3 regions of the Serratia sp. LTN-2 genome follow, and region 2 is predicted to be linked to each of the others. Evidence: predicted binding sites of a transcription regulator. Region 2 holds the regulator's gene; each other region holds the start of a gene.
The links. Region 2 encodes CRP, which controls carbon source genes, mostly activating them, when cyclic AMP is high. Its sites were predicted from a motif close to ATGTGANNNNNNTCACAT; they were not measured.

Region 1: msrB (peptide-methionine (R)-S-oxide reductase MsrB) is a predicted target of CRP. The motif match lies at 3,220-3,237, and genes of this name have one in related genera.
Region 3: AC6BYQ_RS08365 (sugar transporter) is a predicted target of CRP. The motif match lies at 3,645-3,662, and genes of this name have one in related genera.

What each region holds. Positions count from the first base shown of each region.
Region 1 covers NZ_JCAXDO010000001.1:503,559-508,555, reverse strand. The annotation lists gene AC6BYQ_RS02300 (MipA/OmpV family protein) at 198-962, shown strand; gene AC6BYQ_RS02295 (D-hexose-6-phosphate mutarotase) at 1,057-1,932, opposite strand; gene gapA (glyceraldehyde-3-phosphate dehydrogenase) at 2,017-3,012, opposite strand; gene msrB (peptide-methionine (R)-S-oxide reductase MsrB) at 3,361-3,774, shown strand; gene AC6BYQ_RS02280 (YeaC family protein) at 3,838-4,110, shown strand; gene chiD (chitinase ChiD) at 4,153-4,997, opposite strand, start outside.
Region 2 covers NZ_JCAXDO010000010.1:194,738-199,734, reverse strand. The annotation lists gene AC6BYQ_RS19040 (hydrolase) at 1-661, shown strand, start outside; gene AC6BYQ_RS19035 (YheU family protein) at 658-891, shown strand; gene AC6BYQ_RS19030 (phosphoribulokinase) at 1,043-1,912, shown strand; gene AC6BYQ_RS19025 (OsmC family protein) at 1,951-2,358, opposite strand; gene crp (cAMP-activated global transcriptional regulator CRP) at 2,741-3,373, shown strand; gene AC6BYQ_RS19015 (YccS/YhfK family putative transporter) at 3,423-4,997, shown strand, end outside.
Region 3 covers NZ_JCAXDO010000003.1:251,741-256,737, forward strand. The annotation lists gene AC6BYQ_RS08355 (alpha/beta fold hydrolase) at 1-682, opposite strand, end outside; gene AC6BYQ_RS08360 (MFS transporter) at 825-2,219, opposite strand; gene AC6BYQ_RS08365 (sugar transporter) at 2,393-3,583, opposite strand; gene AC6BYQ_RS08370 (aspartyl/asparaginyl beta-hydroxylase domain-containing protein) at 3,850-4,536, shown strand; gene AC6BYQ_RS08375 (aromatic alcohol reductase) at 4,550-4,997, opposite strand, start outside.

The DNA of each region.
Region 1 (4,997 bases), on a different contig from region 2:
ATATCAATGACTCAGTTATTACTCTGGGAGCCAAATGCCTTGTCTGGCGCGGCCTGCGGCTTGAATCGTCATCGTTCCGCCATGATTAATTCATAATTCCGCTATAAGTTATTCGATCTTGGTCGTTTTCTATTGTAAAGATTAGGCGCGTAACTAAATTTTCACATAAACTGTTGCGGCTATTAACCCTGTAATTTATGGAAAAAGAACCAGTGAAGATTTCAAAACTCAAAACGCTAGCAATTATCGCTTCCGCAATGGTTTGTGCGCAAAGTGCTCAGGCGGGAACCTGGTCACTCGGCGCTGCCGCGCTGGTTAGCCCGGACGCGTATCGTGGTTATCAGGACCGCGTTTATCCGGTGCCCGTCATCGACTATGAAGGTGACGACTTCTACTTCCGTACGCTGACCGCCGGTTACTACCTGTGGAAAGATCAGGAAAACCAGCTGAGCGTCATGGGCTACTACACGCCATGGGGCTACCGTCCGGGCGACAGCGACGACGATCGCATGAAGCGTCTCGACAAGCGCCGCGGCACGCTGATGGCTGGCCTGGCCTATTCGCACAACGCCGAGTGGGGTACCCTCCGCACCACCTTTACCGGCGACACGCTGAACAACAGCAACGGGCTGGTGGGCGATGTGGCCTATCTGTACAAGTTTGATCTGGACGCGCTGACGCTGGTACCGGGCGTAGGCGTGATGTGGAACAGCAAGAACCAGAACAAATATTACTACGGCGTCAGCGCCAATGAATCCCGTCGCAGCGGCCTTGACAGCTACACCCCGGGCGATAGCTGGGCGCCGTACCTCGAGCTGAGCGCCAATTACCAGATCAACAAGAGCTGGAACGCCTTCTTCGTCGGTCGCTATGTGAAGTTGTCGGATGAAGTGAAAGACAGCCCGATGGTGGATAAATCCTACACCGGTTTGTTGATGACGGGTGTGAGCTACACCTTCTAATCATGCATTGCACGATTATCGTGCATCGCGTGCATCAAAAAGGGGCGCTGGCGCCCCTTTTGCACATCTGTAGTGCGCCGCCGCGCTCGGTGTATTAGGCCTTCTTGCGGCTGCGGAAGGTGACGCCCAATCGAGCAGGTTGTTCGCCGGGGGCGATCAGCGGTTTGCTCACGCGCCCGGTCTCTACGCAAACCATGGTTTTATAACCGTCATTCGGCATGTCCCCCATGCTGCAAGAGAGCTCTACGCCGGGGTTCCAGGCGATAACGTCGCTCATATGGTGGTGGTGAACCTCGATGGTGCGAGCGAGCGCCGGATCGCGGATCAGGCTGAAGGCCTCGGGGCGGGTATAGACGCGGTCGGTTTGGCCGACGAAGGTCACTTCACCGGTCTGGCGCGCTTCGGCGCCGCCCGCCACCTTATCGATATACGGCTCGCCCAGGCCCGCTACGCTGACTCGATCGATGTCGCCGACCTGGAAGTAGCTGTGCAGCGCCGCAGTGGCTTGATAATCGCCGTGCGATTCCAGTTCGATCTCGCACTCTGCACCCAGCTTGAAGCGGGCGATCAGCGTGAAGGCGTGCGGCCACAGTTTGCGGGTCTGTTCGTTGTCTTTCAACGTAAAGGTCAGGATGACGCCGTTGTCATCTTCATCGTGCGCCGTCAGGCTCCAGGGCTGGTTGCGGGCAAAACCGTGCGAAGGTTGCCCGGCTGGGCCGAACCACGGCCAGCAGATCGGCACGCCGCCGCGGATGGCCTTGCCTTTAGCGAAAGGGGTATTGCTGCTGAGCCAAATCACCGGCTGCTCGCCGCTGGGCTGCCAGGCCAGCAAATGGGCACCCTGCAGCGCGACGGCTGCGCGCACTTTCGGATGCGACACCACAACCACACCCAGCTCGTCGAGTTGACGTTGGCTGATGTAAGGAGAAATCTGTTCGGAAACGGGCAGGGTGAAAATTTTCTCGTTCATTTCATTACCTTATTGTTTGCCGGAGAGACAAATAAAAAAGGGCGACAAAAATGTCGCCCTTATTATCAGCTTAACATCATGCCATTACTTGGAGATGTGAGCGATCAGATCCAGAACCTTGTTGGAATAACCGGTTTCGTTGTCGTACCAGGAAACCAGTTTCACGAAGTTGTCGTTCAGTGCGATACCGGCTTTGGCATCGAATACGGAAGTCAGCACTTCGCCGTTGAAGTCGGTGGAAACCACGTCGTCTTCAACATAGCCCAGAACGCCTTTCATCGAGCCTTCAGCGGCGTCTTTGATGGCTTTCTTGATTTCTTCGTAGGTAGCCGCTTTTTCCAGACGCACGGTCAGGTCAACAACGGATACGTTAGGAGTTGGTACGCGGAACGCCATACCGGTCAGTTTGCCTTTCAGCTCTGGCAGAACCACGCCAACCGCTTTCGCTGCGCCGGTAGAAGAAGGGATGATGTTCTGGGATGCGCCGCGGCCGCCGCGCCAGTCTTTGTGGGACGGGCCATCAACGGTTTTCTGAGTAGCGGTGGTCGCGTGAACGGTGGTCATCAGGCCTTCAACGATACCGAAGTTGTCGTTGATGACTTTAGCCAGTGGCGCCAGGCAGTTGGTGGTGCAAGAGGCGTTGGACACGATGTCCTGGCCGGCATATTTGTCAAAGTTAGCGCCGCGCACGAACATTGGGGTCGCATCTTTGGATGGGCCAGTCAGAACGACTTTCTTAGCGCCAGCGGTGATGTGTTTACGTGCGGTTTCGTCGGTCAGGAAGATACCGGTCGCTTCAGCAACCACGTCAACGCCCACTTCGTTCCACTTCAGGTTAGCCGGGTCTTTCTCTGCGGTAACACGGATGGTTTTGCCGTTAACAACCAGGTGGCCGTCTTTAACTTCTACCGTACCGTTGAAACGGCCGTGAGTAGAGTCATACTTCAGCATGTAAGCCATGTACTCTGCGTCCAACAGGTCGTTGATTGCAACGATCTCGATGTCAGAACGCTCTTGAGCAGCACGGAAAACAATGCGACCGATACGGCCAAAACCGTTGATACCTACTTTGATAGTCATATATTCCACCAGCTATTTGTTAGTGAATAAAAGGTTGGTTGTAAAATTACAAAAACCTTACCCAGCGTCAAGCGGAATCGTGTCAATTCTTGCGGCAAGTCAAACCGGAAGGGTGGTTTTGCACGCTTATTGCACAGTCCATTTGCGCTCGGCCTTATCCGTTATATGGGGACAAGCCGCCAAGTATAAAGTCAGCATGCGCAAGATGTGTGATCGTTATCACATATCATCGTGACGTGGCCTTTATGGGCTACAGTTTAGGCCAAAAAACCCTGCAGCGGTGTTAATTTTTTGTTATTATTAATCATTGTTTTCGTTGACATTATCCACATTCAGAGATAAGCACAAATGGCTAAAGAGACAACCCCCGGTCATCCGGTCACGGAACTGAATGAAATCCAACGTTATGTGACGCAACAGCGCGGCACCGAAGCGCCGTTCAGCGGCAAATTGCTGCACAATAAGCGTGAGGGCGTGTACCATTGTCTGTGTTGTAACCAGCCGCTGTTCTATTCCGAAACCAAATACGATTCCGGCTGCGGCTGGCCGAGCTTTTATGAGCCGGTTTCCGCCGATGCGATTCGTTATCTCGATGATAACTCTCATAATATGCATCGTGTTGAAATCCGCTGCGGCCACTGCGACGCGCACCTGGGGCACGTTTTCCCCGACGGCCCGCAGCCGACCGGCGAGCGTTACTGCGTCAACTCCGCTTCGCTGAGCTTCACCGACGGTGAGAATGGCGACCAAACGGCCGGTTAAGTGGTAATTTAACCAACAAAATCGATTCAGCTAATTATTCATCCGTAAGCGAGAAGGGCTCTGATGGACGTGAAAGATCTGATTGCGGCGATGACGCCCGAGATATACCAGCGCCTGGTGCGGGCGGTTGAGCTGGGCAAGTGGCCGGACGGCGTGGCGCTGACACCTGAGCAGAAGGAAAACAGCCTGCAGGCGGTGATGCTGTGGCAGTCGATGAACAACGTCGATCCGCAGCACATGAGCATTGGCACCGACGGGCAGATCGTGATGAAGAGCAAGCAAGAACTGAAGCAGCAGTTCGTTGCCGAGCCGCTGGTCAAACTCAAACCGCAGTAAGCTGTTCCTAAAGCGGGGCGATGTCGCCATCGCCCCGTCGATTTAGCGTTTCTCTCCCTTAACCCCAAGCGATTCCGCCAGCTGTTGCGCCAGCCGGTTGTTGTCGTCCGCGCCGTATTCCCAGAACATCGCACCGCCCAATCCCTGGCTTTTGATGTATTCGGCTTTGATGGCCACCGAACGCGGGTTCTCGTAGGAGATAGCGAACAGCGGTTTGCCTGTGGCGGATTGCAGCGTCAGATAAGGCACTTTGGCGTCGTCATCCCAGTGCTCGCGGAAACGGCGCTGCGGATCGTTGAGCAGTTTACTGACGATGTCGTGGTATTTAAAGTAAGTGTCTTTGCTGAGATCCAGCCCCAGCGCGTTGAACAGAGCGGTTTCTCGCGCACTGAAATAAGGCTGCGTCACCGGATGTTTGGCGGCGTCCGGCTTGTCCCAGTCGATGCCTGCTTCGGTCGCTCGTTTCGGCACCCGGCCATAAAAACCGATGCCGAGGTTCATCTGCGCCGGTTTTAATCCGGCGGCAAGATAATGTTTTACCACGGAATCGGCGCTGTAGCGGTCGGCGGCGGCCACGGTTGGCCAGCGCTTTGAATCGTACAGGTTGGCATTGAAGTACTGCGTGCCGTAAGCCATGTCATAGGTCATCAGATTGATGTAGTTGAGGTAAGGGGCAATGCTTTTCACATCGACCCATTCCTGCGGGCTGTTGACGTTGGCACCGACGGCGATGGTCAGTAGTTTACCTTTACCCAGTGCCTGGTGAAGCTCTTTCAGCAGCAGGGTGAAGTTGTCGCGGTCTGCCGGCTGGCTTTCCACCAGCCCCCAGGCGCCGTTCACCGGGTATTCCCAGTCCAGGTCGATGCCATCCAACTGATGCTGTGCAA
Region 2 (4,997 bases):
GCGCATCTACCACTCCGGTGAAACCGAAGACGCGCGCTTCTTCCTGCGCTGGCTGCGCGACAGCTACGGCGAGGTGCCGACCGCGGCGGTAGGCGTTTCGCTCGGCGGCAACATGCTGGCCTGCTATCTGGCGCAGCAAGGCGCCGACAGCCTGCTGCAGGCGGCGGTGGTGGTCTCGGCACCGCTGATGCTGGAGCCCTGCGCCTATCGCATGGAGCAAGGCTTCTCTCGCGTTTATCAGCGCTACCTGCTGGGGCAGTTGAAACAAAACGCCACCCGTAAGTTGTTGCACTACCCGGACACCCTGCCGCTCAAGCTGTCACAGCTTAACGGCCTGCGGCGCATCCGCGAATTCGACGACGCCATCACCTCGCGCATTCACGGCTTCAGCGACGCTATCGACTATTATCGCCGCTGCAGCGCCCTGCCGCTGTTGCCGGCTGTCCAGACGCCGCTGCTGATCATCCATGCGAAGGACGATCCCTTCATGACCCATGAGGTGATCCCCGACGTCGCCGGCCTGCCGCGCAATATCGAATACCAGTTGACCGAGTACGGCGGCCACGTCGGCTTCGTCGGCGGCACGCTGAAAAAACCGCACATGTGGCTGGAGCATCGCATTCCGGCCTGGCTTTCCCCTTATCTGGACATCCCGACGTGATCATTCCCTGGCAAGAGCTGACAACCGATACCCTGAATAGCCTGATCGAATCCTTTGTACTGCGCGAAGGCACCGATTATGGCGAGCACGAGCGCTCGCTGGAGCAGAAGGTGGAGGACGTGCGCCGCCAGCTGAAAAACGGCGACGTGGTGCTGGTGTGGTCGGAACTGCACGAGAGCGTCAACATCATGCCGCGCGGCCAGTTCCGCGCCGGGCAGGAAGAAATTTAGTGGCGCTCGGTTCTATGACTGACGGAAAAAATCAGGTAACAATGGGGCATTGCAAACCAGCGCGCACCATTTTTTCCTGACATAGAGAGCGTCAACAAGAGCCACAATAATCCCCTGACGCCGGCGCATTCAACACGGAGTGACAACCACCATGTCTGCCAAACATCCCGTTATCGCGGTGACCGGTTCCAGCGGCGCCGGCACCACCACCACCAGCGTGGCGTTCCGCAAAATCTTCCAGCAGCTCAACATTCGCGCCGCCGAGCTGGAGGGCGACAGTTTCCACCGCTATACCCGGCCGGAGATGGACGCGGCGATCCGCAAGGCGCGCGATCTGGGCAGACACATCAGCTATTTCGGCCCCGAGGCCAACGACTTCGGCCTGCTGCAGCAAAGCTTTATCGACTACGGCAAGAACGGCACCGGCCGTTCGCGCAAGTACCTGCACACCTACGACGAAGCGGTGCCATACAATCAGGTGCCGGGCACCTTCACCCCGTGGGAGCCGCTGCCGGCGCCGACCGACGTGCTGTTCTACGAGGGGCTGCACGGCGGCGTGGTCACCGAGCACCATGACGTGGCCAAACATGTCGATCTGCTGGTCGGCGTGGTGCCGATCGTCAACCTGGAATGGATCCAGAAGCTGATCCGCGATACCGGCGAGCGCGGCCACTCCCGCGAAGCGGTAATGGATTCGGTGGTGCGTTCGATGGAAGACTACATCAACTACATCACGCCGCAGTTCTCGCGCACCCACATCAACTTCCAGCGCGTGCCGACGGTGGACACCTCCAACCCGTTCGCCGCCAAGGCCATTCCGTCACTGGATGAAAGCTTCGTGGTGATCCACTTCCGCGGGCTGGATCAGATAGACTTCCCCTATTTGCTGGCGATGCTGCAAGGATCGTTTATTTCGCACATCAATACGCTGGTGGTGCCGGGCGGCAAGATGGGGTTGGCGATGGAGCTGATCATGGCGCCGCTGGTGCAGCGGCTGCTGGAAGGCAAGAAGATCGAATAAGCGCATTGAGCGCGGCGGCTGGCCGCGCTCCGTCTCGATTACGCCGGCTGGCGGATCTCGAAGCTGTGGGTCACCGTAGCGGCTTTGTTGAGCATCAGCGCCACCGAGCAGTATTTCTCCGCCGACAGGTTCACCGCTCGCTCTACGATCTTGTCGGTCAGATCCTGACCGGTGACGATGAAGTGCAGGTTGATATGGGTGAACAGCCGCGGGGCTTCTTCGCGGCGCTCGGAGGTCAGCTTCACCTCGCAATCGCGCACGTCATTGCGCCCTTTTTGCAGGATGGACACCACGTCGATCGCGCTGCAGCCGCCTACCGACATCAGCACCATCTCCATCGGGCTGGGCGCTTTATCGCCGGCGTTGCCGTCCATCAGTACCTGATGGCCGGAGGCCGATTCACCCAAAAACGTTAACCCTTCCACCCATTTAACTCTTGCCTGCATTCTGGTCACTCCGGTTGATTTCTTAAAATCAGAGTACGCTTTCGCATAGAAACAGGCAACGTAACCTGATGCTAATCATGCTGAAGCGAGACAACACGAGACACCCGCCTTACTCTGTGCTACAAACAGAGCCGCAATAAATCTTTCCGGGACACTGCATTTCAGGGAAACGCCCAGAGAAAGGCTCCTTTACCGGTATGTTAACAGAATGTAGCTTGCAGCGCTTACGGCAAGTTAATATGCTAGAGCGACAGCGTATTTTTATGACACGCCTCAAAACTTGCCGGTAGCCCTCGCTCATAACAGCGGCTACAGGCGGGTTTTACAGGGAACTCTGACCCCTGTGACACAAGGCAGCGATAACAACAGAGGATAACAGCGAATGGTTCTCGGCAAACCGCAAACAGACCCTACTCTCGAATGGTTCCTGTCTCATTGCCATATCCACAAATATCCATCGAAGAGTACGCTGATTCACCAAGGTGAAAAGGCCGAAACGCTTTACTACATCGTGAAAGGCTCCGTCGCGGTGCTGATCAAGGATGAAGAAGGTAAAGAGATGATCTTGTCCTACCTCAACCAGGGGGATTTCATCGGCGAGCTCGGATTGTTCGAAGAGGGCCAGGAGCGCAGCGCCTGGGTTCGCGCGAAAACCGCCTGTGAAGTGGCCGAAATTTCCTACAAGAAATTCCGCCAGCTGATCCAGGTGAACCCGGACATCCTGATGCGTCTGTCCGCCCAAATGGCGAGCCGCCTGCAGGTCACTTCCGAAAAAGTGGGCAACCTCGCCTTCCTGGACGTTACCGGCCGCATCGCGCAAACCTTGCTGAATCTGGCGAAGCAACCCGACGCCATGACTCACCCGGACGGCATGCAGATCAAAATCACCCGTCAGGAAATCGGCCAGATCGTCGGCTGCTCGCGCGAAACCGTTGGCCGTATTCTGAAAATGCTGGAAGACCAAAATCTGATTTCCGCCCACGGCAAAACCATTGTCGTCTACGGCACCCGTTAATCCCTGAAAAAACGGCGCAATCTGCGCCGTTTTTTATCTGCTCGCTGCCATGTGGCGTCGTCTGATCTACCACCCGGAAGTCAATTACGCACTGCGACAAACGCTGGTGTTGTGCTTGCCGGTGCTGTTCGGCCTGCTGATCGGCCAACTGCAGCTCGGCCTGATGTTCTCTCTGGTGCCCGCCTGCTGCAATATCGCCGGTCTCGACACGCCGCATAAGCGCTTCTTTAAACGGCTGATCGTCGGCGGTGCGCTGTTCGCCCTCAGCAGCCTGCTGCTGCAACAGGCCCTGCTGTGGCATCTGCCGCTGCCGGCACTGATGCTGGGTCTGGCGCTGTTGCTCGGCGTCACTGGCGAAATCAGCCCGCTGCACGCCCGGCTGTTGCCGGCGGCGCTGGTGGCCGCCATCTTCGCTCTCAGCATGGCTGGCACGGTACCAATCTGGCAGGCGCCGCTGCTGTACGCGATCGGCACCGCCTGGTACGGCTTATTCACCTGGTTCTGGTTCAAACTGTGGAAAGAGCAGCCGATGCGCGAGACGTTGAGCCAGCTTTATCTGGAACTGGCGGACTACTTCGAAGCCAAGTATTCGCTGCTGACCCAACACACCGACCCGCAAACCGCGCTGCCGCCGCTGCTGGTGCGCCAGCAAAAGGTGATGGATCTGATCAGCCTTTTATACCAACAGCTCAATTTCCTGCCGCACGCCAACAACCTCGAACAAAAGCGCCTGCAGCGCGCCTTTCAGGTGGCGATGGATCTGCAGGAGCACATCACCGTCAGCCTGCATCTGCCGGAGGAGGTGCAAAAACTGGTGGAGCAGAGCCAGGCCGAAGCGATCATTCGCCGCAACGCTCAGGTGATCGCCGGCCGGCTGCGCGTGGTGGCGCACGATATTCTCTACCATCAACATTCGAAGCGCTTCTCCATGAGCCACGAACTGGCGGCGCTGGAAAAAATGGCGGCGCAGCATCCCGATAACCCGGTCGGCCAGTTTTGTTATTACCACTTCAGCCGCATCGCTCGCCTGCTGCGCACCCAGCATCCGCTGTACCGCCGCGACCTGATGCCCGGCCAGCACCGCCTGCCGTTTTGGCCGGCGCTGGCCAGCTACCTGTCGTTCAAATCCACCGCCCTGCGCAACGCCGCGCGGCTGGGGGTGACGCTGGCGGTCGGCAGCAGCCTGGGTGCGGTTTTCAACCTGCCGAAGCCTTACTGGATCCTGCTCACCATCATGCTGGTGAGTCAAAACGGCTATAACGCCACCCGGGTGCGTATTCAGCACCGTGCGCTGGGCACGATTGCCGGGCTATTGCTGGCGGCCGGGCTGTTGCAGCTGCAGCTGCCGGAAGGAGAAACGCTGAGCATCATGCTGGTGATCACGCTGCTGGCCTACCTGGTTTCGCGCAAGAATTACGGGCTGTCGGTGATTGGCTTTACGGTCACGGCGGTTTACACCCTGCAGCTGCTGGCGCTGAACGGCTCGCATTTTCTGGTGCCGCGTCTGATCGATACGCTGATAGGCTGCGTGCTGGCGTTCGGCGGCACCATTTGGCTGTGGCCGCAGTGGCAAAGCGGGCTGCTGCGCAAGAATGCCCATCAGGCACTGGAGAACGATCAGGCC
Region 3 (4,997 bases), on a different contig from region 2:
GCACGATCTGATCGGCGTCGCCGTGCACCAGCAGCGTCGGCTTGTCGATCGCCAGCAGATCGGCGGTGTAATCCACTTCGGAGAACTCGCGCACGCCGTCGTACTGGCCTTTCACGCCGCCCTGCATGCCCATCAACCAAAAGCTGTCGATAAGCCCCGCGTTGCTCTCGATCTCATCGCAGTGGAGGCCGTAGAACGGCACCGCCAAATCTTTGAAGAACTGCGAGCGGTTGCCCGCCACGCCGCTGCGAATGCCGTCGAACGCCGCCATCGGCGAGCCCTCGGGGTTGGCCGGCGTCTGCAGCATCAGCGGCGCCGGCGCCCCCACCAGCACCACCTTCGCCACCCGACTGCTGCCGTGACGGCCGATATAGCGCGCCACTTCGCCGCCGCCGGTGGAATGGCCGACCAGGATCAGATCGCGCAGATCCAGCGTTTCTATCAGCAAAGCCAGATCGTCGGCGTATTGATTGATGTCGTTGCCGTACCAGGTTTGATCCGAACGGCCATGGCTGCGGCGATCGTGAGCGATCACGCGGAATCCGCTCTGGCCGAAAAACAGCATCTGGTTGTCCCAGGCGTCGGCGGACAGCGGCCAACCGTGGGAGAACAGGATCGGCTGGCCGCGTCCCCAATCCTTATAGAAAATGCGTGCGCCATCGGGCGCGGTAAGAGTGCTCATGACGTGCTCCCCGTTCGGTATCGAATTGGATTTTGTACGGGTTAACAGTACGGCAGTCGTAAAGGCAGTGATAACGGAATAATTTTCGCATGATCGCGAGTTTTTTTGCTGAAGAGGCCGGCGTAGCCGCCGGCGCATAACGTCAGATGTTTTCCAGATCGATGCCGCGCGTTTTCGGGCCAAACAGCCCGATCACCAGCATCACGATCAGCATGCTGGCGACGATAAACGCGATCACCCCCAGCGAGCCGCCGTACTGCAAGATAATGCCGATGATGATGCTGCTGAACACCGTCGACAGGCGGCTGAAGGAGTAGCAAAAACCGACTGCGCGGGCGCGGATGTGGGTCGGGAAGATCTCGGATTGATACGAGTGGTAGCTGTAGGTCAGCCAAGCGTTGGACCAAGTGATGAAGAAACCGCACAGGATCAGCCACAGCGGATTGTTCTGCAGCGCGAACAGCGAGCCGAAGATCACCGTCACCAGGCAAGACAACACGATCTGCCACTTGTTTTCCATCTTGTCAGCGTAAAAACTGCACAGCAGCGAGCCCAGCGGATAGGCCAGCGTGATGAAGAAAGCGTACAGCAGGCTGTGCGTGACCGACGCGCCCTTGCCCGACAGCAGCGCCGGCAGCCAGTTGCCGAAGCCGAAGAAGCCGATGGCCTGAAAGAAGTTCATCACCACCAGCATCAGCGTGCGATCGCGATACTGCGGCACCCAGATGTCGCGAAAGCGGCCGCGCTGCGGCGCGCCGTCGGCCTCTTCAGCCGGGCGCAACGGAAACTCCGCGGGCGCCACGCCGCAGCGCCGTTCCATGTCCCGCATCACCTGCCGCACCTGCGCATAGCGCCGTTGCTGCACCAGCCAGCGCGGCGACTCCGGCAGCCCCTTGCGCACCAGCCAGATCACCAGCGAGGCCAGCGCGCCGGCGATCACCACGTAACGCCAGCCGCTCAGCCCCCAAATCGTCTGCGGCACCAGCCACCAGGACATCAGCGCCACCGCCGGCACCGACAGGAACTGCACGAAGAACGCGAAGGCGAAAGCCCGGGTGCGCAAGTGCGCGGGCACCCACTCCGTCAGGTAGGTGTCGATGGTCACCAGCTCGATGCCGAGCCCCACTCCCACCAAAAAGCGCAGAAAGATCACCCATTCCGCCTGCTGTTGAAACGCCAGCAACAGCGAGAAGGCGCCATACCAGATCAGGGCAAACATAAAGGTGGCGCGGCGGCCGAAGCGGTCAGCGTAAGGGCTCAGCAGGCTGGCGCCGACGAACAGACCGAGAAAGGTGGCGGCGGCGAAGGCCGCCTGATCCGACACGCCGAAGACGCCCAGCGCCCCGGTGTGGAAAATGCCGTCGGCGATAAGGCCAGTGCTGATATAGCCGGTCTGGAACAGATCGTAGAGTTCGAAAAAGCCGCCCAGCGACAGCAGAATGATAAAGCGCCACAGGCCGGCCGACGCGGGCAAGGCGTCGATTCTGGCCGCCAAATCCCGCGCATGGATCGGCGACGCCGCTACAGAGTCACTCACCGTTAACCTCGCATTAACATTTTTGATGACTTTCTATGCTAGCGAAGCGACGCCGGAGTTAAATTTTTAATTAGCAGACTATGAAAAAAAGTTAAGCATAAAACGCTGCAGCGGCCTGTTTTATAGCGAGAAAATGTAGCGCGGGATGCCGGCCGGCATCCCGAATCGGTGGATTAACGGCTGTGGTGCTGCTGCAACCGTTCGCTGCGGTAAAAGCTCAGCAGGCACCAGCCGAGGGCGATCAGCGCCAGCGGCGCGGCGACGAAACCGATGTTGCCCATCCCCAGATGCAGGCTCACCTGATTGCCCAACAGCGCGCCGCTGCCGATGCCGAAGTTGTACAGGCCGGAGAAGATCGCCATCGCCACATCGGTGGCGTCCGGCGCCAGGCTCAGCACCTTGGCCTGCATCGACAGGCCGATGGCCATGATCGCCATGCCCCAGAAAATGCACAGCACCGTCAGGTGGCTTTCGCTGCCGGCGGCCGGCAACAGCAGCAGCAGGCTCAGGGCCAGCAGCGCGATGGCGCCGATAAAGAAGCCGGAAGGAAACCGCTCGCTGTAGCGGCTGAACAGCAGGCTGCCGACGATGCCGGCGGCGCCGAACAGCAGCAGCATCAGCGTGGTGAAGTTTTCCGACAGCCCGGCCACGGTCTGGATAAACGGCTCGATGTAGCTGTAGGCGGTGAAGTGCGCCGTCACCACGATGATGGTCAGCATGTACAGCGCCACCAGCGCCGGGCGTTTGAACAACAGCGGCACGCTGGCCAGCGAACCGGAGTGCTCGCTTTTCAGCACCGGCAGCAGGCGCCACAGCAGCACCAGCGCCAGAGTGGCGCACACCGCGATGCCGATAAAGGTCATGCGCCAGCCGAGCAGCTGCCCGACCACCCGCCCGAGCGGCAGCCCGAGCACCATCGCCAGCGCGGTGCCGCCCGCCAGCAGGCTCAACGCCTGCGCTTTCTTGCCCGGCGGCGCCACGCGGATCGCCAGCGAGGCGGTGATCGACCAGAACACCGAGTGCGCCAGCGCCACGCCGGCGCGTGAAATCACCAGCGTGGTGAAGTTCCAGGCCACGGCAGTCAGCACATGGCTGGCGATAAACAGGATGAACACGCCGATCAGCAGCTTGCGGCGCTCGATCTTGCTGGTCAGCAGCATGCACGCCAGCGAGGCGGCGGCGACGATCCAGGCGTAAATGGTGATGATCAGGCCGACCTGTTCGGTTTGCATCGAGAAGCTGGCGGCGATATCGCTCAACAGCCCGACCGGAATAAATTCGGTGGTGTTGAAGATAAAGGCCGAGACGGCGAGGATAACCACGCGCAACCAGGCGGTTGAGCGCGAAACGGGTGCGTGTTCCATGGTAAACAAAATCCGGACAGGTGCGGGCAAGTAGCGATATTTTAACCAACCGTCGCGCTAAATGCGATACGCGTCACACTTTAATTGTGTGGTTTTTTTCGCCGCATTTCGACACACTCGCAGACACACGGTTGCACAAATGCTGTGCTAATCTCTTGAAGCGTACCAATTTTTCCTGCCGCTCTTCCTTCGGCCGCCGCAGACGACGCGCCGCGCCGAAGAACCGCGCGCAGTGTCCATTTGGCGTTTCCTGAGGCGAGGTCATTATGTCCGCGATTTATGATTGGTCCGTGCTCGCATTGCGCAATGTTTACGATCGCCGAATTCAGGGCCAACCGGTGCTCGACAGCGCCGCGCTGTTCCCCGATGCGGAACGTTTCACCGCCCAATGGCGGCAGATCCGCGAAGAGGCGCTGACCGTCGCCCACGATCTGCACAATATCCCACGCTTTCACGAGATCATGATCCAACAGGAGTCTATCTCCGCCAACGACGCACGCGACTGGCGCATGTTCATCATGAAGGCCTACGGCCAGCCGATCGCCCGCAACCTGGCGCGCTGCCCTGCGCTGGCGGCATTGATCGCCTCCTCGCCGGACGTGCTGTCCGCCTCGCTCTCCTTCCTGGCGCCCGGCAAGCAGGTGCCGCCCCACCGCGGCCCGTTCCGCGGCATTCTGCGCGGCTATCTGGTGCTGGACATGCCCAAGCGCGCCGACGGCGTACCGGCGGCGGTGCTGAAAGTGGACGGCCGCGAATACCGTCTGCACGAGGGGGAATTCATGCTGTGGGACGACACTTTCGAACACGAGGTGTGGAACGACAGCGCGCAGGTGCGCACCGTACTGCTGCTGGATATCCGCCGTCGCGACATGCCCGGCGGGCTGCGGCTGCTCTCCAGCGCCATCATCGCGCTGGTGCGGCTGAACGTGCGCTGGATGCAGCGCCAGTTCTGAAGCGCTCAGACGATCAACCGTCGTGAGCGACCGGCCAATACCGCGCCAGCCACTGGCCGGCAGTGGTGGTGAGCAGGCCCTGACGCGCATTGAAGGTTGCCGCCTTGTCCCAGGCTACGCCGTCGGGCCGGGCGAAAGCCAGCCGGTATTTGGCGCCGACGTCATGCGGATGGTTCCGCACCGCCTCCTGCAGCCGTGCGGAGTCGAGCAAGGTTCTGTTGACCTCGACGCCCCAGTGCGCCTGCAGGAGATCGGCAAGCTCGCGGTAGGTCAACGTGTCGCCGGCGATATAAACCACCTGGTTGCGAAACGCGGGCCGATGGAAAAAAATCTCGGCCGTCAGCCGGCCAATGTCCTCAGGGGTGGTCAGCGTCACCGCATAGCGCCAATCGCCCAGCGCGCACACCGTTTTGCTTGCCGCATCCACCACGCCAAAGCCGGGGTCAAACAGGTAGCTGGTG